3 regions of the Heyndrickxia sp. MSNUG genome follow, and region 2 is predicted to be linked to each of the others. Evidence: a T-box and tRNA genes for the amino acid it is inferred to sense, from the RefSeq annotation. Region 2 holds a T-box; the other regions hold tRNA genes.

Region 1 (7,298 bases), 2.3 Mb from region 2:
TGCACAGCTTTTAACCGGTCATATTGATATCCTGCCCTATTATGTGATGACTCCTCTGCAAAAACTGGCATGGCTGCGCCCTCATCTCCATCAGGTTCAGATTCCTTCAACTTCTCATCTTTAACCAGCACGCCTTTATAAAACTCGGCCTGCCTCTTCTCCACTTCCTCTTCCATATAAAAATGGCCCTTCTGCTTGATTAAGTATTGGAAATGGACATCGTATAATACCTTTGCAGTTTCCTTTCCCTCTAACTTTCTTTCAATACTGCCCTTTGCTTTCGCTTTTACTATTTCAGCAGATCTTCTTAAGCAGCTTTGCTTCTTTATCTCGATTGCCGGGCATTCATGCAAAAGATTCCGTGGCATTGAGACACATTGAAGGACACGCTGTTCAAGCAGCTCCTGCAGTTGTTCACGCATGTTCATCTCTCCCTTCATCTTTCATATTTATGAAGAGACTCAGGATTTCAAGCATATAAAAACTTATTTATAAAGATTGTCGCTTTGCTACAATCCTGCTTTAAAGACATTTACCTGCACATCAAGTAAAAAGAAAAGAGGATTGGATTTATTACAAACCCATTCCTCTTTAGATTGATATACTGTTTTCTGAGCCATCCTTAAAGAACTCCAGCCCTTTACCTATCTCGGCAAGAACATCAGCATCCTTTTCAGCTTCTAATGCTGCTGAGAGTGCAGTAAACGCTTCGTGTCCGCCAATTTTGCCCAGAGCCCATGCAGCCGTCCCCCTTAGGACAGGACGCTGGTCCTCCTTCAATACCATGATTAGATCCGGAATAGCAGTTTCATCCTTATAATGCGCCAATGCAATAATCGCATTTCGCTGGATTGGCTTCTTGCCTCTCCACGACCCTGATACATATCCGAACTTCTCCTTAAAGTCACGATTGCTGATTGTCAATAATGGCTTTAACAGCGGTTTGGCAATTTCCGGATCAGGCTCCATTTCTGTGTGGAAGTGAAAATCCTTACCCTTATTTTCCGGACACACAGTCTGACATGTATCACAGCCATATAAACGGTTGCCAAGTTTATCACGAAACCCATCTGCAAGGAAACCCTTCGTCTGTGTGACAAACGCAATGCACTTCTGAGCATCAAGCTGTCCCCCCTGGACAAGAGCACCAGTCGGACAAACCTCCACACATTTATTACAGCTGCCGCATCTATCCTCCATAGGCGAATCGGGTTCAAACGGAATATTAGTGATCATTTCACCAAGATACACATATGAACCGAATTCAGGGGTGATGATGGAACAGTTCTTTCCGCTCCAGCCAATTCCTGCACGCTCAGCGACAGCCCTGTCCACCAGTTCGCCTGTATCGACCATTGATTTGAATCTAGCACCTGAAACCTTCTTAGCAATATACTCTTCAAGTTTTTTCAGCCTATCTCTCAAAATAGAGTGGTAATCCGTTCCCCATGATGCCCTGCAGAAAATGCCTCTTCTCTGCCCCTTCTTGCTGACAACCGTTGTTCTCATCTTCGACGGGTAAGTCAGCGCAATCGAAATGATGGATTTGGGCTTTTCAAAGATCAGCGAGGGCTCCGTTCTCTTTTCAATATCTTTTTCTTCAAAGCCAGATTGATATTGAAGTTCCTGCTGTCTGTATAATCGTATTTTCATTTCCTCGAAAGTCGATGGTGCTGCAAAACCGATTTTATCTATACCAATTGTTTTGCTATATTCAATGATGTCTTGCTTAATTTCGTTAATGTCCATTGAAATGTACCTCCTTTCTTTGTAGATTTTATTTTTCAAACGGCCTATCTATATAAACACATCTTTTTAAAGAATTCATTATGAAGGTCCCGATTTTAAATGCACATCACTTTTATGATAAACTATTTTAAAGCAGTTTTGGAGGTGGAATCAATGGAAATTAAGGTATCCAGTACGATTTGTGATCTCATACCCGGGTTTTCGGTCGGGGTTATAGAATATAAAGATATTCAGGTAGGGGATTCTCCGCAAATGCTAAAAGGCAGGCTTCAGCTTTTCCAGGAATCCATTTACTTTGATCTCTTAGAAAAAAATGTGACGGAGCTGGATGGTATTAAGGAATGGCGAAGTATTTTCAAAAGCACAGGAAAAGATCCAAACCGCTATAGACATTCCGCTGAAGCCCTTTATCGCAGGATTGCCAAACAAAACTATCTTCAACCCGTACATAGCGCGATAGACTTAAACAACTTCTTCTCACTTGAATACCAGGTCCCTATTGGTGTTTATGACTGTGATAAGCTCAGCGGCAATGTCCAGATAAGAATAGGTATAGAAACAGAAGAATACGCAGGCCTAAATGGCAGAATAAACAATGTAAGTAATTTAATTGTTTCCGCAGATGATCAAGGACCATTTGGCAGCCCATTCGTTGACTCAGAAAGGACCGCGGTAACGCTGGTAACCACGAACGCTCTGCAAATCGTTTACTTAAGGCCATCAGAACCACAGGAAAGCAAAGAAAAAATGACAGAATCACTAATGAACATGTTCATCCAAATTCACGGGGGATCAGGTACGTATAAAATTGTGGGATGCTGAGGCATCCTTTTTTTTATCAAGTTTATTTACTCGAACTCCTTCGAAAGGAGACTACAGTCATTGAATCTTTTCTTAACGTTTTTATCCCCTCATAGGGAAATACGAGAAAGCACCCAATATATATTTTTTGTTACAATCCATTTCAGCGAACAGAAAAAAACGCAACACTTCGTTTTCTGAAAACGAAATGCTGCGTTAGTTACGTATGTATGGAGCGGGTGAAGGGAATCGAACCCTCATCATCAGCTTGGAAGGCTGAGGTTTTACCACTAAACTACACCCGCATACATATTAAATGAAATAAAGAAAACAGGAATCCCTGTTTAATAATAAAAGTGGTACCGGTGGTCGGGGTCGAACCGACACTCCAGAAGGAACACGATTTTGAGTCGTGCGCGTCTGCCAATTCCGCCACACCGGCATATTAAGATGACTTACTTTACAACTACCATTAGTAATCTAATGGAGGCGGCAACCGGATTTGAACCGGTGAATAAAGGTTTTGCAGACCTTTGCCTTACCACTTGGCTATGCCGCCATACTTATTGGAGCGGAAGACGGGATTCGAACCCGCGACCCCAACCTTGGCAAGGTTGTATTCTACCACTGAACTACTTCCGCAAAAATGGCTGGGCTAGCTGGATTCGAACCAACGCATGTCGCAGTCAAAGTGCGATGCCTTACCGCTTGGCTATAGCCCAATATATTGTATGCTCTTATTATTACATTTGTGAATTATAATGGGGCGACTGATGGGAATCGAACCCACGAATGCCTGAACCACAATCAGGTGCGTTAACCACTTCGCCACAATCGCCATTATAAAATTGGCAGGGGTAGTAGGAATCGAACCCACACCAAAGGTTTTGGAGACCTTCGTTCTACCTTTAAACTATACCCCTAAAGAAAAATGGTGGAGGGGGACGGATTCGAACCGCCGAACCCTGAGGGAGCGGATTTACAGTCCGCCGCGTTTAGCCACTTCGCTACCCCTCCATTATAACATGATTTTGATTTGTGAAAAACCCATTTAATCATGTTTCCTGTAAAAACAAGTGTTTTTATAAATGGTGGCTCAGGACGGAATCGAACCGCCGACACAAGGATTTTCAGTCCTTTGCTCTACCGACTGAGCTACTGAGCCACAAATGGCGGTCCCGACCGGGATCGAACCGGCGATCTCCTGCGTGACAGGCAGGCATGTTAACCGCTACACCACGGGACCAAATTGCGGGGGCAGGATTTGAACCTGCGACCTTCGGGTTATGAGCCCGACGAGCTACCGGGCTGCTCCACCCCGCGACGATAATAATTAACCATTAAATTGTTATGGTGGAGGATGACGGGATCGAACCGCCGACCCTCTGCTTGTAAGGCAGATGCTCTCCCAGCTGAGCTAATCCTCCATATTGAAAGTGCTGTTTTTGTAAGCTTAAATAATTCTTGGTGACCCCTACGGGATTCGAACCCGTGTTACCGCCGTGAAAGGGCGGTGTCTTAACCGCTTGACCAAGGGGCCAGATATAAAGTTTATATGGCGGAGAGCAAGGGATTCGAACCCTTGAGACAGCGGTAACCGTCTACACGATTTCCAATCGTGCTCCTTCGACCTCTCGGACAGCTCTCCAAATGGCTCCGCAGGTAGGATTCGAACCTACGACCGCTCGGTTAACAGCCGAGTGCTCTACCACTGAGCTACTGCGGAATAATAATTACTTCTGGGACTTGGATTCACGATCCTTATCTAAGAAAGCATAACTAGGATTCAAGAATGCATCCTGCCCGGCGGCGTCCTACTCTCACAGGGGGAAACCCCCAACTACCATCGGCGCTGAGAAGCTTAACTTCCGTGTTCGGTATGGGAACGGGTGTGACCTTCTCGCCATCGCCACCAGACATTTTTTCAAAGACAATATCTATTATACTGTCTTTTATGCATTTTGCAAGAGAAATTTTTCATTCCCTCAAAACTAGATAATGTATAAGAAGAATTAGAAGAACGAGTAATCTAAATTTGGTTAAGTCCTCGAACGATTAGTATCAGTCAGCTCCACACGTCACCGCGCTTCCACCTCTGACCTATCAACCTGATCATCTTTCAGGGTTCTTACTAGCTTGCGCTATGGGAAATCTCATCTTGAGGGGGGCTTCATGCTTAGATGCTTTCAGCACTTATCCCGTCCGCACATAGCTACCCAGCGATGCCTTTGGCAAGACAACTGGTACACCAGCGGTGCGTCCATCCCGGTCCTCTCGTACTAAGGACAGCTCCTCTCAAATTTCCTGCGCCCACGACGGATAGGGACCGAACTGTCTCACGACGTTCTGAACCCAGCTCGCGTACCGCTTTAATGGGCGAACAGCCCAACCCTTGGGACCGACTACAGCCCCAGGATGCGATGAGCCGACATCGAGGTGCCAAACCTCCCCGTCGATGTGGACTCTTGGGGGAGATAAGCCTGTTATCCCCGGGGTAGCTTTTATCCGTTGAGCGATGGCCCTTCCATGCGGAACCACCGGATCACTAAGCCCGACTTTCGTCCCTGCTCGACTTGTAGGTCTCGCAGTCAAGCTCCCTTGTGCCTTTACACTCTGCGAATGATTTCCAACCATTCTGAGGGAACCTTTGGGCGCCTCCGTTACTCTTTAGGAGGCGACCGCCCCAGTCAAACTGCCCACCTGACACTGTCTCCCGCCCCGATCGGGGGCGTGGGTTAGAATTTCAATACAGCCAGGGTAGTATCCCACCGACGCCTCCACCGAAGCTGGCGCTCCGGTTTCTCAGGCTCCTACCTATCCTGTACAAGCTGTACCAAAATTCAATATCAGGCTACAGTAAAGCTCCACGGGGTCTTTCCGTCCTGTCGCGGGTAACCTGCATCTTCACAGGTACTATAATTTCACCGAGTCTCTCGTTGAGACAGTGCCCAGATCGTTACGCCTTTCGTGCGGGTCGGAACTTACCCGACAAGGAATTTCGCTACCTTAGGACCGTTATAGTTACGGCCGCCGTTTACTGGGGCTTCGATTCAGAGCTTCGCTTGCGCTAACCCCTCCTCTTAACCTTCCAGCACCGGGCAGGCGTCAGCCCCTATACTTCGCCTTGCGGCTTCGCAGAGACCTGTGTTTTTGCTAAACAGTCGCCTGGGCCTATTCACTGCGGCTCATCTAGGCTATTCACCCAAATGAGCACCCCTTCTCCCGAAGTTACGGGGTCATTTTGCCGAGTTCCTTAACGAGAGTTCTCTCGCTCACCTTAGGATTCTCTCCTCGCCTACCTGTGTCGGTTTGCGGTACGGGCACCTTTTATCTCGCTAGAGGCTTTTCTTGGCAGTGTGAAATCAGGAACTTCGGTACTATATTTCCCTCGCTGTCACAGCTCAGCCTTCACGCAAGCGGGATTTGCCTCACTTGCAGCCTTACTGCTTAGACGCGCATATCCAACAGCGCGCTTACCCTATCCTACTGCGTCCCCCCATTGCTCAAACGATAAAGAGGTGGTACAGGAATATCAACCTGTTGTCCATCGCCTACGCCTTTCGGCCTCGGCTTAGGTCCCGACTAACCCTGAGAGGACGAGCCTTCCTCAGGAAACCTTAGGCATTCGGTGGATGGGATTCTCACCCATCTTTCGCTACTCATACCGGCATTCTCACTTCTAAGCGCTCCACCAGTCCTTACGGTCTAGCTTCAACGCCCTTAGAACGCTCTCCTACCACTGACATCAAAGATGTCAATCCACAGCTTCGGTGATACGTTTAGCCCCGGTACATTTTCGGCGCAGAGTCACTCGACCAGTGAGCTATTACGCACTCTTTAAATGGTGGCTGCTTCTAAGCCAACATCCTGGTTGTCTAAGCAACTCCACATCCTTTTCCACTTAACGTATACTTTGGGACCTTAGCTGGTGGTCTGGGCTGTTTCCCTTTTGACTACGGATCTTATCACTCGCAGTCTGACTCCCACGGATAAGTCTTTGGCATTCGGAGTTTGTCTGAATTCGGTAACCCGATGAGGGCCCCTAGTCCAAACAGTGCTCTACCTCCAAGACTCTTACAACGTGAGGCTAGCCCTAAAGCTATTTCGGAGAGAACCAGCTATCTCCAAGTTCGATTGGAATTTCTCCGCTACCCACACCTCATCCCCGCACTTTTCAACGTGCGTGGGTTCGGGCCTCCAGTTGGTGTTACCCAACCTTCACCCTGGACATGGGTAGATCACCTGGTTTCGGGTCTACGACCACATACTCATTCGCCCTATTCAGACTCGCTTTCGCTGCGGCTCCGTCTTCTCAACTTAACCTTGCATGGGATCGTAACTCGCCGGTTCATTCTACAAAAGGCACGCCATCACCCATTAACGGGCTCTGACTACTTGTAGGCACACGGTTTCAGGATCTATTTCACTCCCCTTCCGGGGTGCTTTTCACCTTTCCCTCACGGTACTGGTTCACTATCGGTCACTAGGGAGTATTTAGCCTTGGGAGATGGTCCTCCCAGCTTCCGACGGGATTTCTCGTGTCCCGCCGTACTCAGGATCCACTCAGGAGGGAACGAAGTTTCAACTACAGGGTTTTTACCTTCTCTGACGGGCCTTTCCAGACCACTTCATCTACCCCGTTCCTTTGTAACTCCATGTTGAGTGTCCTACAACCCCAAGAGGCAAGCCTCTTGGTTTGGGCTATGTCCCGTTTCGCTCGCCGCTACTCAGGGAATCGCGTTTGCTTT
Region 2 (7,298 bases):
TAGGAATCAGCTGCTGTGGGTTTCTTATTTTATGGCCAATTATGCTTTCCATATACTCAGGATTCAGGATTACACCTGTTTCGGCAAACTCTGCCGGAGTTGAATCAAGTGCAAGGTAGCGCTTATCGCCAACATAAACAAATTTGCTTTCAACCAGACTGTCATCGACTTTAGTTGGAGCGTACTTTGAGATGAAGTAATCGGATTCTACAAGGCCTGCTTTTGAACAAGCGCTTGATGGGAGTAATCCTGATACTGCGCAATATGCTCTTTTGACGATTCCACCTGGCATTTTAAAGTGTTCAGCTGGGTCGACCAGCTGAGGAGCTACATCATAAGCATCGTTCACTAAATCTGCCCAGATGTACTGAGTCCTGACACCATATGAAAGGCCTTTATAGGTTTTTTCAAGTGGTTTATTATGGTCATAGCCAAGCCAAACACCCATGGACACATTCGGGTTTGTAGCGACGAACCATGAATCATAATATTCATGCCCGGTTCCTGTCTTGCCGGCCCAGTCTGAATCAAACTTAAGACGGCCATTTACAGCAGTTGCTGTTCCTCTTCTGATAACGTCCCGCATCATATCGATTGTTAAGTATGCTGTTTGCGGACTGAATACATCAACGGGTTCTGCTTTATGTTGAAAAATAATGTTTCCTTGCTTATCAACGATCTTGTCAATCAGGTAGGCATCAATAAATTTCCCGCCATTTGCGAATGTACCAAATGCATTTGTATTTTCTTCTACCGTGACTCCGCCTTGCAAAGAACCAATGGCAGTAGAAAGGTTGTAATAATCATCTTTTGTTAAATTAGAAAAGCCCATTTTATCCAGAAAATTGGCAGGCTTTTGGCCTAGGATGTTCTTATAGGCAAGGACTGCAGGAACGTTATAAGACTTTGTCAATGCATATCTTGCCGAAGTTAATCCACTGTACTTCATGTCATAGTTGTGCGGCCACGCTTTTCCTGGACCATTCAAAAATACCTCAACGTCAGGAAGGACGCTGCCAGGACTCAGTGCTCCCAATTCAATCGCTGGAGCGTAGACAAGCAAAGGCTTCATGGTTGAACCGTTTTGTCTTGTGGTATAGGTCGCGTGATTCGATTGCTGTTTGTCAAAATCACGTCCGCCAACGAAGCTGATTATTTTCCCTGTTTTGTTTTCAATCATTACAGCGCCGACATCAACCTGTTCCGTAATCGTAATCGTTTTATTTGGGTCATCAGGATCCGGAACTTCCTGAGGTTTATCACTGCCGTAATAAGCATAGTTTTTGGCCGTTTCCTGCATTTTGTTATAGATATCTTTGTTGATGGTTGAATAAATTTTATAGCCATTCTGGCGAAGGTCGCGGTCTGCCAGCGCATGATATTCCGCTCTTAAATCTTCATCTTGCTTTAAATCATCAGCTTCATAGCCATCACGTTCAGCAAGGATCTTTGCTAAAATTTCTACAGCGCGAGACTCGATTTCAAAAGTGAGGTACGGGTATTCTTCAACCGTATTATCACTCGGTACTTCTTTTACAAAGTCTTTAGTAATATCATAGTTGATTGCTTCATTGAACTCTTTGTCTGAGATGAATCCAGCGCCATGCATTCTGGTAAGGACAGTTTTTAATCTTGTAAGCCCTGGTTCAAGCCCGGCTTCATCCTTGAGAATTCCATGATTGCTGCTGAACGGAGTATATCCAAAAGGGCTCTGAGGAAGCCCGGCAATAAAAGCTGCCTGCGGCAAAGTCAGATCTTTGGCGTCTTTGCCGAAGATTCCTTTAGCAGCTGCCTGTACACCTGCAATATTACTGCCATTCGCATTCCTTCCGAAGGTTGCGACATTCAAATATGCTTCTAAAATTTCCTTCTTATCGAAGAACTTTTCGAGGCGAAGCGCAAGAAGGATTTCTTTTGCTTTACGTTCGAAAGAAATTTCATTCGTCAGGATTTGGTTTTTAATGAGCTGTTGGGTCAGTGTACTTCCTCCGGACGAAGTCGACGAGTTTGTGACTTCCTGGAAGAGAGCACGCATGATTGCTTTTGGAACAACACCATCATGCTCATAAAAATATTCATCCTCGGTTGCCACTATTGCATTCACCAAATGCTCCGAGACGTCATCAAGTTTAACTTCCTCACGGTATAGATCAGTACGGAGCTTGCCTAGATAAACATCGTTATCAAAATATAAATCAGATGTCTCTTCGTAGTTGTATATGTCTTTCTTCATATTCTCATAAGGCCTGATTTGTTCATCTTTAACAAGGGATGCAAAGTATCCTGCACCGACACCACCCGCAAATCCAGTACCAAGCACGATGACGATGATCAATAACAGCACCATGTTCCAGATAACCGAATAGGTAATCCGGGCTCCTTTTACGGTTTTTTTATTCGTAAAAAAAGCACCCAAGGATTTTAATTTCTCTTTCCAAGGCTGTTTTTCTTCCTGCATTCGTATCATTCCCCCTAAAATCACATACATTATAGCATAAACAAGCAATCGAAAAGGCTCGAATCTCAATTTTTCTGAAAATTTATGTCGAATTTGACAGAGGATATGTTTGTGTGGTAAAAATGCATTATTAACTTTATAGCAAAAGCTTTGAAGGGAATTAGTAGTGCTTCTGTCCATGTTCCAGAAAGCCGGCGGGTGCTGTGAGCCGGTACAAACAGAAGGATGAATTACCTCCCCGAGCGCCGCCTGTGAACTGGAGACTTAGTAGCTGCGGCCGGTTTAACCGTTACATTAATGAGTGGAAGACAAATTTGTTTTCAAGCCGGGTGGTACCACGCATATATAGCGTCCCTGCAATTTATTGCAGGGGCGTTTTTTATTTGGCTAAAAAGCAGCCTGCCGGACCCAGGTTAAATTTTGAATGGAGGAAGAAACAATGGATTTATTAAAAGATCTAGAGTGGCGCGGCATCGTGTACCAGCAGACAGATGAAGAGGGAATAAAGGATACACTTTCTAAAGAGAAGATTTCATTATACTGTGGTATTGACCCAACTGCGGACAGCATGCACATTGGGCATTTATTGCCTTTCTTGACACTGCGCCGTTTCCAGAATGCAGGGCATCGTCCAATTGTACTTGTGGGTGGTGCGACAGGATTGATTGGAGATCCAAGCGGCAAAAGTGAAGAACGTAAATTACAGACGCTTGAACAAGTCCAGCTGAATGTTGAGGGTCTTAGGAAACAGCTTGAGCAAATCTTTAAAGTTGAAGGTGAAAATGGCTCACTGATGGTCAATAATTATGACTGGGCAGGCTCAATGGATATCGTTACATTCCTTCGTGATTTCGGGAAGAATGTCGGCGTGAACTACATGCTTGCAAAGGATACGATTGCCTCTAGGCTCGAAACAGGAATTTCATTTACTGAATTCACATACACCATCCTTCAGGCAATGGATTTCTTCCACTTATACGAAAACCATAACTGCAAATTACAGATTGGCGGAAGCGATCAGTGGGGCAATATCACAACTGGCCTTGAACTGATCCGTAAGATGTCTTCTGAAGGTTCGAAGGCGTACGGGTTGACGATTCCGCTTGTTACGAAAGCAGACGGAACGAAGTTTGGTAAATCTGAAAGCGGAACAGTTTGGCTCGATCCTGAAAAAACCTCCCCATACGAGTTCTACCAGTTCTGGATCAACACAGCTGATGCTGATGTAATCAAATACCTGAAATACTTCACTTTCCTTGGAAAGGAAGAAATCGAAGTATTGGAAAAATCAGTTCAAGACGAGCCGCATCTTCGCCAAGCCCAAAAAACACTTGCCGAGGAAATGACTCGCTTCATACATGGAGAAGAATCACTTCAGCAGGCCATCAAGATTTCAGCAGCACTATTCAGTGGCGATGTGAAAAATCTAACTGCAGAAGAAATCAAACAAGGTTTCAAAGACGTTCCTTCCTTCACAGTAGAAGGGGAAGATGAATTAGGGCTGGTTGACTTGCTGGTTGCAGCCAAAATTTCACCATCTAAACGCCAGGCTCGTGAAGATGTCAGCAACGGTGCTGTTTCACTTAATGGAGATCGTGTCACAGACACTGCGTATGTCCTTGGTGAAGCAGACAAGATCGAGGGACAATTCACGATCATTCGCCGAGGCAAAAAGAAATACTTCATGATTAAATACTAAGGCAGATGCGTTGTTAGCAAGTGCCTAATGAAAAAACAGTCTTCCTTGGTTTCAGGGAGGCTGTTTTTTGTTGTGGAATGATGCTTTGTACAGTATTTATTTCAGGATATAAGGTTGTTTTTTGAATTGCAGTCAAAGCTAAAGGTGTAATTCTTTAATTCTTCTTTGGATTCCGCAACTTCTTGTCGAAATCCCGCAAAATTCCATAGTCATTCCGCGAGTATCCGCCATTATTCCGCGAGTTTTTGTCGAAATCCCGCAACTTGTGTAAAATTACTCGAAAAATGTAACCGGAACCCTTGGAATAACAAGAACAAAAGTAAAAACAAAACCCCCGACCAAAATGGTCAGGGGTTTTAAGAACAATCTATTAACGAGAGTAGAATTCAACGATAAGAGCTTCGTTGATTTCAGCTGGAAGTTCAGAACGCTCAGGCATACGAGTGAAAGTTCCTTCTAGCTTGTCTGCATCAAAAGTCAAGAAGTCAGGTACGAAGTTGTTAACTTCGATTGCTTCTTTAACAACATCTAGGTTGCGTGACTTTTCACGAAGTGTGATTGTTTGTCCTGGAGCTACGCGGTAAGATGGGATATCTACGCGTGCACCATCAACCATGATGTGACCGTGGTTTACAAGCTGGCGAGCTCCACGACGAGTGCGAGCTAATCCAAGGCGGTAAACAACGTTGTCTAAACGTGCCTCAAGAAGAATCATGAAGTTTTCACCGTGCTTACCAGGCATTTTGCTTGCTTTGTCAAACAAATTGCGGAACTGGCGCTCAGTTACTCCATACATGTGACGAAGCTTTTGCTTCTCTTGTAATTGTAATCCGTATTCGGATAATTTTTTACGCTGGTTAGGACCATGAGGACCTGGTGCGTAAGGGCGTTTTTCTAATTCTTTACCTGTACCGCTTAGTGAAATTCCAAGACGGCGGGATAGTTTCCAGCTTGGGCCGGTATAACGAGCCATGAATGACTCCTCCTTAGTTTTTATTTTGTAAAATAAAAACAGATTGTGATTGGTCAGTTATGGGTATTTTGTTTTCATGTACCTTCGCCCTAGCAGCAGCGGGTTACGAGATACACCATCAAAAGAGTTTGAGGAACAAAATACATACATAATGTTGATCACATAGGCTGCGATATTTTACACAAGGAGTATTATATAATTTTAACATGATGAAAGTCAAGGTAATATTTTTATTTAGCTGTTTTCTCGTAATAGTATAAGACCTTTTATGCAGCTAAATTGTTATTCTTTTATGTTTGACAGCTTCCAGTGTTTCTTTGACTCCGCACGAGCTTCAATGACGGGGAGACTCTGCTAACGTCCTCCTCGGAAAGCAAGCGACTTGGCTGGAAATCAACAATAAAGGTTAACAGAGATATTGAAAAAAATATTCGAAAAGAGTTTATATAAAAGATGAAATGAAACTGAAAGAATATCCTTTTAAATCATACTATTTTACTATGCATATGATATAATTAATAGTAATTGTTTTATATTTCTAAAATTTGGATAATTACTTTAATTAGTAGAATTTGCCATGGGATGAAATTAAATGAATGACTGGTCTAAAAGGACCAGATCCGAGATATCAATCTTTTTTAATAAAATAAGAGTCACATCCAAATCGCTGTCTGATGCGATTGAAAAACAGGTGATACATATGGAAGAAACTTTAGAACGTGAATTATTGTTGAAGTTAAAAATCAGTTTTTTTGAATTAATCTGCGGCAGCAGAGATTCATTTTCCTTTACAGAACTTCTTTCACAAATGCTTGCGATCCTGAAACCGTTTATGAATGCAGATGAAGTTGATTTTTATCGTTTTGAAGAATGGAAGCAGGACTTGATTTTAGAAGCGTCGACAAAAAAAGGAGGAAAAGAGGCAATTATCAGTCCTGACATTGCTGCGGTTCAGCACGCTGCTGGCCAGCGATCTTTCATTATGAAACCATCTTTTCCTGGCTTTGAAAAATATGACTTGGTGATGCTAATGGATCAAGCGGGAAAATTAGAAGGTATGATTGCTTTACAATTGAATGGGAGTTTGCAAAGCAGTGCATCGGACAATTTTTTTGAGAAGGTAACAAGCGAATGTGGCTCCTTCGTTCAGAAAATCAGCAGCCTTGCAGATGCGATGGCCGAGGAAAAACGCTATAAGCAATTGTTCCGTGTCACTGAAAAATTCCATTCAACGATGGATATGGACGCCGTTTTAGGAGAAATCATTTCTACATTGAAGGAAGTATACCCTACTTTCATCTATTACCTGCTTCTATCACATGACCATAAAGGATATGAAGGCTTGCCGGTAAAGGATTTAGAATATGATAGCGAGAACCTGACTGCAATGCAATCCTATGTAAGCGGACAAATCCAGTTTGAGGATTCTCTCGCTGATCGGAATTCAATTATGTATGCTCCTTTAAAAGGAAAGCAGGGTGTGTACGGGGTACTGCAGGTGATTTCCCCTGACTCACTGGTTTTTCCTCAAAATGAGGTTGAATTCATTAAGTTATTGGCCAATACTGCTGGAAGCGCCCTTGAGAATGCCAAACTTTATGAGCAATCAAGAAAGCTGATAGCGGATTTGCAATTGATTAATGAGACTTCCCATCAGCTTAATACAAGCTTGCGCCTGACTGATACCATGAAATTTATTTGCGGGCAAATAATGAAATCCTTTAAAGCACAAGAAGTTGGCTTCATCATGATCGATTCAGAAAGTGATGATTACTCAGTACTTCAGGGAAGTACCGGTTTTTTCTTTTCAAAACATGCCTCCAAATATATCGCGGATGTCGGCAGGCGGATTCAAAGGGAAATGGAGCCATTATTTATTGGAGATTTTGATTCAGAGGATGAGATTTCATCCATCCATTTTAGATCCATAATGGGCGTACCAATGATTCAAAGCGGTGATTTGAAAGGATTTGCCATCGTTCTGCATGAAAAGCCTTATCACTTTGCCTTTGAAACTTTTAAATTGCTGCAATCCCTGATCCATCATTCAACACTTGCATTTACCAATTCCATCCTGCGAGAAGAACTTGAAAAAATGGTTGTAACTGACCATTTGACCAGGCTGTACTCAAGAAAATATTTGGATGAGAAAATGAAATTGTCGTTGC
Region 3 (7,298 bases), 1.4 Mb from region 2:
CGAGTGACTCTGCGCCGAAAATGTACCGGGGCTAAACGTATCACCGAAGCTGTGGATTGACATCTTTGATGTCAGTGGTAGGAGAGCGTTCTAAGGGCGTTGAAGCTAGACCGTAAGGACTGGTGGAGCGCTTAGAAGTGAGAATGCCGGTATGAGTAGCGAAAGATGGGTGAGAATCCCATCCACCGAATGCCTAAGGTTTCCTGAGGAAGGCTCGTCCTCTCAGGGTTAGTCGGGACCTAAGCCGAGGCCGAAAGGCGTAGGCGATGGACAACAGGTTGATATTCCTGTACCACCTCTTTATCGTTTGAGCAATGGGGGGACGCAGTAGGATAGGGTAAGCGCGCTGTTGGATATGCGCGTCTAAGCAGTAAGGCTGCAAGTGAGGCAAATCCCGCTTGCGTGAAGGCTGAGCTGTGACAGCGAGGGAAATATAGTACCGAAGTTCCTGATTTCACACTGCCAAGAAAAGCCTCTAGCGAGATAAAAGGTGCCCGTACCGCAAACCGACACAGGTAGGCGAGGAGAGAATCCTAAGGTGAGCGAGAGAACTCTCGTTAAGGAACTCGGCAAAATGACCCCGTAACTTCGGGAGAAGGGGTGCTCATTTGGGTGAATAGCCTAGATGAGCCGCAGTGAATAGGCCCAGGCGACTGTTTAGCAAAAACACAGGTCTCTGCGAAGCCGCAAGGCGAAGTATAGGGGCTGACGCCTGCCCGGTGCTGGAAGGTTAAGAGGAGGGGTTAGCGCAAGCGAAGCTCTGAATCGAAGCCCCAGTAAACGGCGGCCGTAACTATAACGGTCCTAAGGTAGCGAAATTCCTTGTCGGGTAAGTTCCGACCCGCACGAAAGGCGTAACGATCTGGGCACTGTCTCAACGAGAGACTCGGTGAAATTATAGTACCTGTGAAGATGCAGGTTACCCGCGACAGGACGGAAAGACCCCGTGGAGCTTTACTGTAGCCTGATATTGAATTTTGGTACAGCTTGTACAGGATAGGTAGGAGCCTGAGAAACCGGAGCGCCAGCTTCGGTGGAGGCGTCGGTGGGATACTACCCTGGCTGTATTGAAATTCTAACCCACGCCCCCGATCGGGGCGGGAGACAGTGTCAGGTGGGCAGTTTGACTGGGGCGGTCGCCTCCTAAAGAGTAACGGAGGCGCCCAAAGGTTCCCTCAGAATGGTTGGAAATCATTCGCAGAGTGTAAAGGCACAAGGGAGCTTGACTGCGAGACCTACAAGTCGAGCAGGGACGAAAGTCGGGCTTAGTGATCCGGTGGTTCCGCATGGAAGGGCCATCGCTCAACGGATAAAAGCTACCCCGGGGATAACAGGCTTATCTCCCCCAAGAGTCCACATCGACGGGGAGGTTTGGCACCTCGATGTCGGCTCATCGCATCCTGGGGCTGTAGTCGGTCCCAAGGGTTGGGCTGTTCGCCCATTAAAGCGGTACGCGAGCTGGGTTCAGAACGTCGTGAGACAGTTCGGTCCCTATCCGTCGTGGGCGCAGGAAATTTGAGAGGAGCTGTCCTTAGTACGAGAGGACCGGGATGGACGCACCGCTGGTGTACCAGTTGTCTTGCCAAAGGCATCGCTGGGTAGCTATGTGCGGACGGGATAAGTGCTGAAAGCATCTAAGCATGAAGCCCCCCTCAAGATGAGATTTCCCATAGCGCAAGCTAGTAAGAACCCTGAAAGATGATCAGGTTGATAGGTCAGAGGTGGAAGCGCGGTGACGTGTGGAGCTGACTGATACTAATCGTTCGAGGACTTAACCAAATATAGATTACTCGTGCTTCTAAATTCTTCTTACACATTATCTAGTTTTGAGGGAATGAAAAATTTCTCTTGCAAAATGCATAAAAGACGGTATAATCAATATTGTCTTTGAAAAAATGTCTGGTGGCGATGGCGAGAAGGTCACACCCGTTCCCATATCGAACACGGAAGTTAAGCTTCTCAGCGCCGATGGTAGTTGGGGGTTTCCCCCTGTGAGAGTAGGACGCCGCCGGGCAAGATGCATTTTCATCCTGGACATTCCTGGATGAGGCATTCGAATCAACTGCATAGAGTTATGAAAAATACCATTATTCCGCAGTAGCTCAGTGGTAGAGCACTCGGCTGTTAACCGAGCGGTCGTAGGTTCGAATCCTACCTGCGGAGCCATTATCTCTAAATGACATTGATCATTTGAGCTGGCAGCAAAATGCTTCCATAGCTCAGCAGGTAGAGCACTTCCATGGTAAGGAAGAGGTCAGCGGTTCGAGCCCGCTTGGAAGCTCTGAAAATATTAATAATATGGCCCCTTGGTCAAGCGGTTAAGACACCGCCCTTTCACGGCGGTAACACGGGTTCGAATCCCGTAGGGGTCACTTTTTAAACGGAGGATTAGCTCAGCTGGGAGAGCATCTGCCTTACAAGCAGAGGGTCGGCGGTTCGATCCCGTCATCCTCCACCATATTTTTTCAAACCACGCCGGTGTAGCTCAATTGGTAGAGCAACTGACTTGTAATCAGTAGGTTGGGGGTTCAAGTCCTCTCGCCGGCACCATCTTTCTAACATCTCTGAATAAACTTCAGTGGAAAGATGCGAGAAAGACCGAAGGTCTTTTGAGCATGTAGCTTAGTAAAGAAGCTATTTGTTTTATGGAGGGGTAGCGAAGTGGCTAAACGCGGCGGACTGTAAATCCGCTCCCTCAGGGTTCGGCGGTTCGAATCCGTCCCCCTCCACCATTTTAATACATATTAAAATTGGACAAGTAACTGATGTCCTTTTTATTTTTCCCATTGGGCTATAGCCAAGCGGTAAGGCAACGGACTTTGACTCCGTCATGCGTTGGTTCGAATCCAGCTAGCCCAGCCATTTATTTTCTTTTAGCATTTCATGCTTAGCGGACGATAAATAGGGTAGATTAAGCTTATTAGCGATTCACTCAGTCGGTAGAGCAAGGTGCTCACTTCCTGGTTTTGCTTCTGCGACAACTTGCGAGAAAGACCGTAAGGACTTTCGAGCATCTAAGATGCGACAGTGAAACTGATTGTGTAAGTCCAACTTTGAATTAATTTAAACTTCATGAGCCATTAGCTCAGTCGGTAGAGCATCTGACTTTTAATCAGAGGGTCGAAGGTTCGAGTCCTTCATGGCTCACTCATGTTAAGACCCCTAAGAATAAACTTAATCCTTTATTTTTAGGGGTTTTATCGAATATAATAAAAATATGCGGAAGTAGTTCAGTGGTAGAATACAACCTTGCCAAGGTTGGGGTCGCGGGTTCGAATCCCGTCTTCCGCTCCATATGGGGCCTTAGCTCAGCTGGGAGAGCGCCTGCCTTGCACGCAGGAGGTCAGCGGTTCGATCCCGCTAGGCTCCACCATTACACTACATAAATACCATTTCAGTCATAAATCCATTAGGGTTTATGGCTTTTTTTATTCTCTCTTTTAAACATTCTCGATTTTATTATTCGCTAAATTCTAAACTGTATATATATTCATGAAATTGTCCAGTTGAGTCATTGGATTGAAAGCGGTTAAAATGGTGTAAAAGGGGAGAAAGTAGGGGTTGGTATGAGAAAGCTTTCAATTATCGGTATGCCTATGGATTTAGGACAGATGAGAAGGGGCGTAGACATGGGGCCAAGCGCCATCCGCTATGCTGGGATCAATGAAAGATTAAAAGAATTATTTGATGAGATTGAAGATTTAGGAGATATCGCTGTTGGCAGGCCCGAGGTTAAGATTGATCCAAACAGTAATTTGAGAAATCTTGAGTTGGTGGCAGAGAAAAATAACCTGCTTGCGACTGAAGTTGATAAAATCATAGAATCTGGTTCTTTTCCCCTCGTTTTAGGTGGGGACCATAGCATTGCGATCGGAACATTGGCTGGAGTTTCTAAACATTATAAGAACTTGGGTGTCATTTGGTATGACGCGCACGGGGATTTAAATACTGCTGATACATCACCATCAGGGAATATCCATGGAATGCCTCTGGCGGCCAGCCTGGGACTTGGACATGAATCTTTGACTCGATTAGGGGGATTTGCGCCTAAAATAAAACCTGAAAATATCGTCATCATCGGCGCCCGTGCTCTTGACGAAGGTGAAAAAGATTTAATAAAGGAACTCGGCATCAAGGTGTTCACGATGCATGAAATTGATAGACTTGGAATGGCGAAGGTTATGGAAGAAACCATCAACTATTTGAAAGATAAAACGGATGGTGTCCATCTTTCTTTGGATCTTGACGGTTTGGATCCTACCGATGCACCAGGTGTGGGAACGCCGGTTTTCGGGGGCATCAGCTACCGGGAGAGTCATTTAGCAATGGAGATGCTGGAAGAGGCAGGCATTATCACCTCCGCAGAGTTTGTTGAGGTCAACCCGATTCTTGATGAAAAGAACAAGACAGCAATAGCTGCTGTGGCTTTGATGGGTTCTTTATTCGGAGAGAAACTATTATAAGAATTTATTTCACCACAAATATTCGTTTCATATCCAACACTTTTATTGAATATAAATATCTGTATGATTGGAAAAATAGGAGCAGCAGCCAGATCCGGCTGCTGCTCCTTTATAGTTAATACATAACTGTCTTATTGGATAATAAGTTATAATATTTATTTAGTAATCGATCCAGCTTTGTGCTGATATCTACCACTCTTTGGTTTGACAGCGAGGTTTTAGCAGCTAGTTCAACCATTTCTTTACGGCATTGTTCAATATCCTTCAACAAAGTTTCTGCGCACATTGCGAAAATTCCTCGCTTTCGTTAGAATATAGTTCATTTATACCCTAAATTAAAGTTTTTAAACCAATATGGTAAAAATTTGTTAATATTAACTTATTGGGTTTTTTTAGAGTTTTACCAGAACCGGTCTGTTAAAACTGAATATTGATTTTACCACCCTATTGGTTGTAGTGGAGGCACGAAGACTCTTCCAAAAATGCTAACGCATTTCCTTCTTGCGTGGGTCCATAGAAAAAAGGGCATCAATCAGCCGTTTTTCGTAAGAATGTGTCTAATTGTAAACTAATTCAAGGTGAAAATATTTTTATATAAAAAAAACGAAACCTTTTCCGGAATCGATTCGTATATCGATTAGCCGCATGAAGCGCGGAGGTAAATTAATGGAAACCATCGTAAAACAAAGAATAAAGCAAGTGATCAAGGGAGACCAAAATGCCTATGGCGAGATTGTTGAAATATACAAGGACAAGGTATTTCAGCTTTGCTACCGTATGCTTGGGAATCGTCATGAAGCAGAGGATATTGCACAAGAAGCCTTTATTCGTGCATATATCAATATTAATAGCTTCAATCAAAGCCTAAAATTTTCTACATGGCTATACAGAATTGCAACCAACCTTTGCATAGACCGGATTCGGAAAAAGAAACCAGACTACTTTCTTGATGCTGAAGTTCCGGGAACAGAAGGCTTGAATATGTATTCACAGGTGCCATCTGACACGCCATTGCCAGAGGATGAGGTGGAAAGTATTGAATTGCAGGACACGATTCAAAAAGAAATTTCAAAACTACCCGATAAATACAGGTCGGTTATCGTATTAAAGTATATTGAAGAGCTTAGCCTGAATGAGATCAGCGAGATTCTGGATCTCCCGCTTGGAACGGTAAAGACAAGAATACATCGCGGCAGAGAAGCCTTAAGACAGCAATTGCGACACGTATAATGTGAGGTGAAAGAAATGAAATGTCCAGAACATGTGATTGAATATATGCATGAATATTTAGATGATGAAATTCCTGAAGAACATGAGAAAATCCTGCGAGAACATTTACAGAGCTGTAACGATTGCCAGGAATACTTCAGGGAACTCAATAAATCCATTGCTCTCGTGCAGAGCACATCCCATATCCAGGCGCCAAGCGATTTTACCTCAAAGGTAATGGCTGGCTTGCCAAAGGAAAAGAAAAAGACAGAAATCCAGCGTTGGTTCAGAAGTCATCCGTTGTTGACAGCGGCTTCGCTTTTCCTGGCCTTGATGACAGGCAGCATATTGACTACATGGAACGAGGAGCACCAATTTTCAGTTTCAAAGCAGCCTAATCTTGTGGTGGAAAATGACACGGTCATTGTTCCTGAAGGAGAAGTGGTAAAGGGCGATGTGGTTGTCAGGAACGGCAAGGTGAAAATTGAGGGCGAGGTTCAGGGGAATGTGACTGTGATCAACGGCGAACAGTACATGGCTTCCGCGGGAAATGTCACAGGAGAAATAACAGAGGTTAATGAAGTTTTTGAATGGATTTGGTACCACATAAAAAAAACATTCAAAAACGCGGCGAACCTTTTCGAAACCGAAAAGAAAGAACAGTCATTCCAATAGGATTGGCTGTTTTTTTATCATGGATCTATACAGCTGGTTATTATGATTTTTAATTACCGTGGATTTTTCGGTTCAGACTTGTAGCTTTCCTTTGAATGTATGCTGACAATCCTTGTGAATTTACTTCATTATTAATTAAACTTCTCTTATGTTATAATAAAAAAGTTATATATGATTATGAGCAGAGGAGCGCGTTATATTTTTTGCTTATGAACCTGAGCTGTTTTCGAGATTCATGCTTTTTAAGGCAAGCCGAAAAGTTTTTGAAAAGAGCTTTTCTAAAGGCTGTTTTCTCTTTAAGGCAGGGCGTTTTCTTACATAAAATGTTGTTTATCTTCTGGAATTGAAATGGAGATCGTTTGTATGAAAAGCCACAAATAATACGAAAAGAGCCTTACTAATCTAATGGAGGAAGTGCAATGTCGTTTGCAGATTTCGATTTATTGGAATATCTAGCCAATATTGTTGACATACTCCTGGTTTGGTTCGTCATTTATAAGCTGATTGCCATCATTCGAGGAACGAAAGCTGTGCAACTTTTAAAAGGAATCTTCGTGATTCTAATTGTTAAATTTGTCAGTGATTTCTTCGGATTAAATACACTCAGCTGGATGATGGAACAAGTTTTAACCTGGGGATTCCTTGCCATCATCATCATCTTCCAGCCGGAATTAAGGAGAGCACTTGAGCAATTGGGCCGAGGGCGGCTTTTCTCCAGATCGGGGCTGCAGGAAGAAGAAGAGGAAGAGAAAATGGTGGAGGCAATTATTAAGGCAACCGATTATATGGCAAAGCGCCGGATCGGAGCATTGATCTCGATTGAAAGAGAGACCGGAATGAGTGATTATATCGAAACGGGCATTCCGCTTCAATCTAAGATTTCCTCTGAATTACTGATTAATTTATTTATACCGAATACACCGCTTCATGATGGAGCTGTCGTCATACAGA

What was found. The T-box of region 2 lies ahead of tyrS (tyrosine--tRNA ligase). A T-box ahead of a tRNA ligase gene usually reads a tRNA of that ligase, here a tRNA-Tyr.
Region 1: it has a tRNA-Tyr gene. The T-box ahead of tyrS (tyrosine--tRNA ligase) is inferred to sense a tRNA for this amino acid. The anticodon was not compared.
Region 3: it has a tRNA-Tyr gene. The T-box ahead of tyrS (tyrosine--tRNA ligase) is inferred to sense a tRNA for this amino acid. The anticodon was not compared.

Annotation. Positions count from the first base shown of each region.
Region 1 covers NZ_CP150978.1:1,121,402-1,128,699, reverse strand. Annotated here, with positions in the region: gene AABM38_RS05605 (amidase domain-containing protein) at 1-422, opposite strand, end outside; gene queG (tRNA epoxyqueuosine(34) reductase QueG) at 592-1,749, opposite strand; gene AABM38_RS05595 (B3/4 domain-containing protein) at 1,903-2,571, shown strand; tRNA gene AABM38_RS05590 (tRNA-Gly) at 2,782-2,855, opposite strand; tRNA gene AABM38_RS05585 (tRNA-Leu) at 2,908-2,992, opposite strand; tRNA gene AABM38_RS05580 (tRNA-Cys) at 3,035-3,109, opposite strand; tRNA gene AABM38_RS05575 (tRNA-Gly) at 3,118-3,192, opposite strand; tRNA gene AABM38_RS05570 (tRNA-Gln) at 3,198-3,272, opposite strand; tRNA gene AABM38_RS05565 (tRNA-His) at 3,313-3,388, opposite strand; tRNA gene AABM38_RS05560 (tRNA-Trp) at 3,400-3,473, opposite strand; tRNA gene AABM38_RS05555 (tRNA-Tyr) at 3,483-3,567, opposite strand; tRNA gene AABM38_RS05550 (tRNA-Phe) at 3,640-3,715, opposite strand; tRNA gene AABM38_RS05545 (tRNA-Asp) at 3,721-3,796, opposite strand; tRNA gene AABM38_RS05540 (tRNA-Met) at 3,800-3,873, opposite strand; tRNA gene AABM38_RS05535 (tRNA-Val) at 3,902-3,977, opposite strand; tRNA gene AABM38_RS05530 (tRNA-Glu) at 4,016-4,090, opposite strand; tRNA gene AABM38_RS05525 (tRNA-Ser) at 4,107-4,198, opposite strand; tRNA gene AABM38_RS05520 (tRNA-Asn) at 4,202-4,276, opposite strand; rRNA gene rrf (5S ribosomal RNA) at 4,352-4,467, opposite strand; rRNA gene AABM38_RS05510 (23S ribosomal RNA) at 4,586-7,298, opposite strand, start outside.
Region 2 covers NZ_CP150978.1:3,636,777-3,644,074, reverse strand. Annotated here, with positions in the region: gene AABM38_RS18340 (transglycosylase domain-containing protein) at 1-2,458, opposite strand, end outside; T-box leader at 2,600-2,817, shown strand; gene tyrS (tyrosine--tRNA ligase) at 2,898-4,157, shown strand; gene rpsD (30S ribosomal protein S4) at 4,528-5,130, opposite strand; gene AABM38_RS18325 (diguanylate cyclase) at 5,831-7,298, shown strand, end outside.
Region 3 covers NZ_CP150978.1:175,302-182,599, forward strand. Annotated here, with positions in the region: rRNA gene AABM38_RS00955 (23S ribosomal RNA) at 1-1,779, shown strand, start outside; rRNA gene rrf (5S ribosomal RNA) at 1,899-2,014, shown strand; tRNA gene AABM38_RS00965 (tRNA-Asn) at 2,092-2,166, shown strand; tRNA gene AABM38_RS00970 (tRNA-Thr) at 2,209-2,281, shown strand; tRNA gene AABM38_RS00975 (tRNA-Glu) at 2,301-2,372, shown strand; tRNA gene AABM38_RS00980 (tRNA-Val) at 2,383-2,458, shown strand; tRNA gene AABM38_RS00985 (tRNA-Thr) at 2,475-2,550, shown strand; tRNA gene AABM38_RS00990 (tRNA-Tyr) at 2,648-2,732, shown strand; tRNA gene AABM38_RS00995 (tRNA-Gln) at 2,788-2,862, shown strand; tRNA gene AABM38_RS01000 (tRNA-Lys) at 3,075-3,147, shown strand; tRNA gene AABM38_RS01005 (tRNA-Gly) at 3,220-3,294, shown strand; tRNA gene AABM38_RS01010 (tRNA-Ala) at 3,298-3,373, shown strand; gene rocF (arginase) at 3,567-4,463, shown strand; gene AABM38_RS01020 (aspartyl-phosphate phosphatase Spo0E family protein) at 4,579-4,749, opposite strand; gene sigW (RNA polymerase sigma factor SigW) at 5,130-5,693, shown strand; gene AABM38_RS01030 (zf-HC2 domain-containing protein) at 5,709-6,347, shown strand; gene cdaA (diadenylate cyclase CdaA) at 6,767-7,298, shown strand, end outside.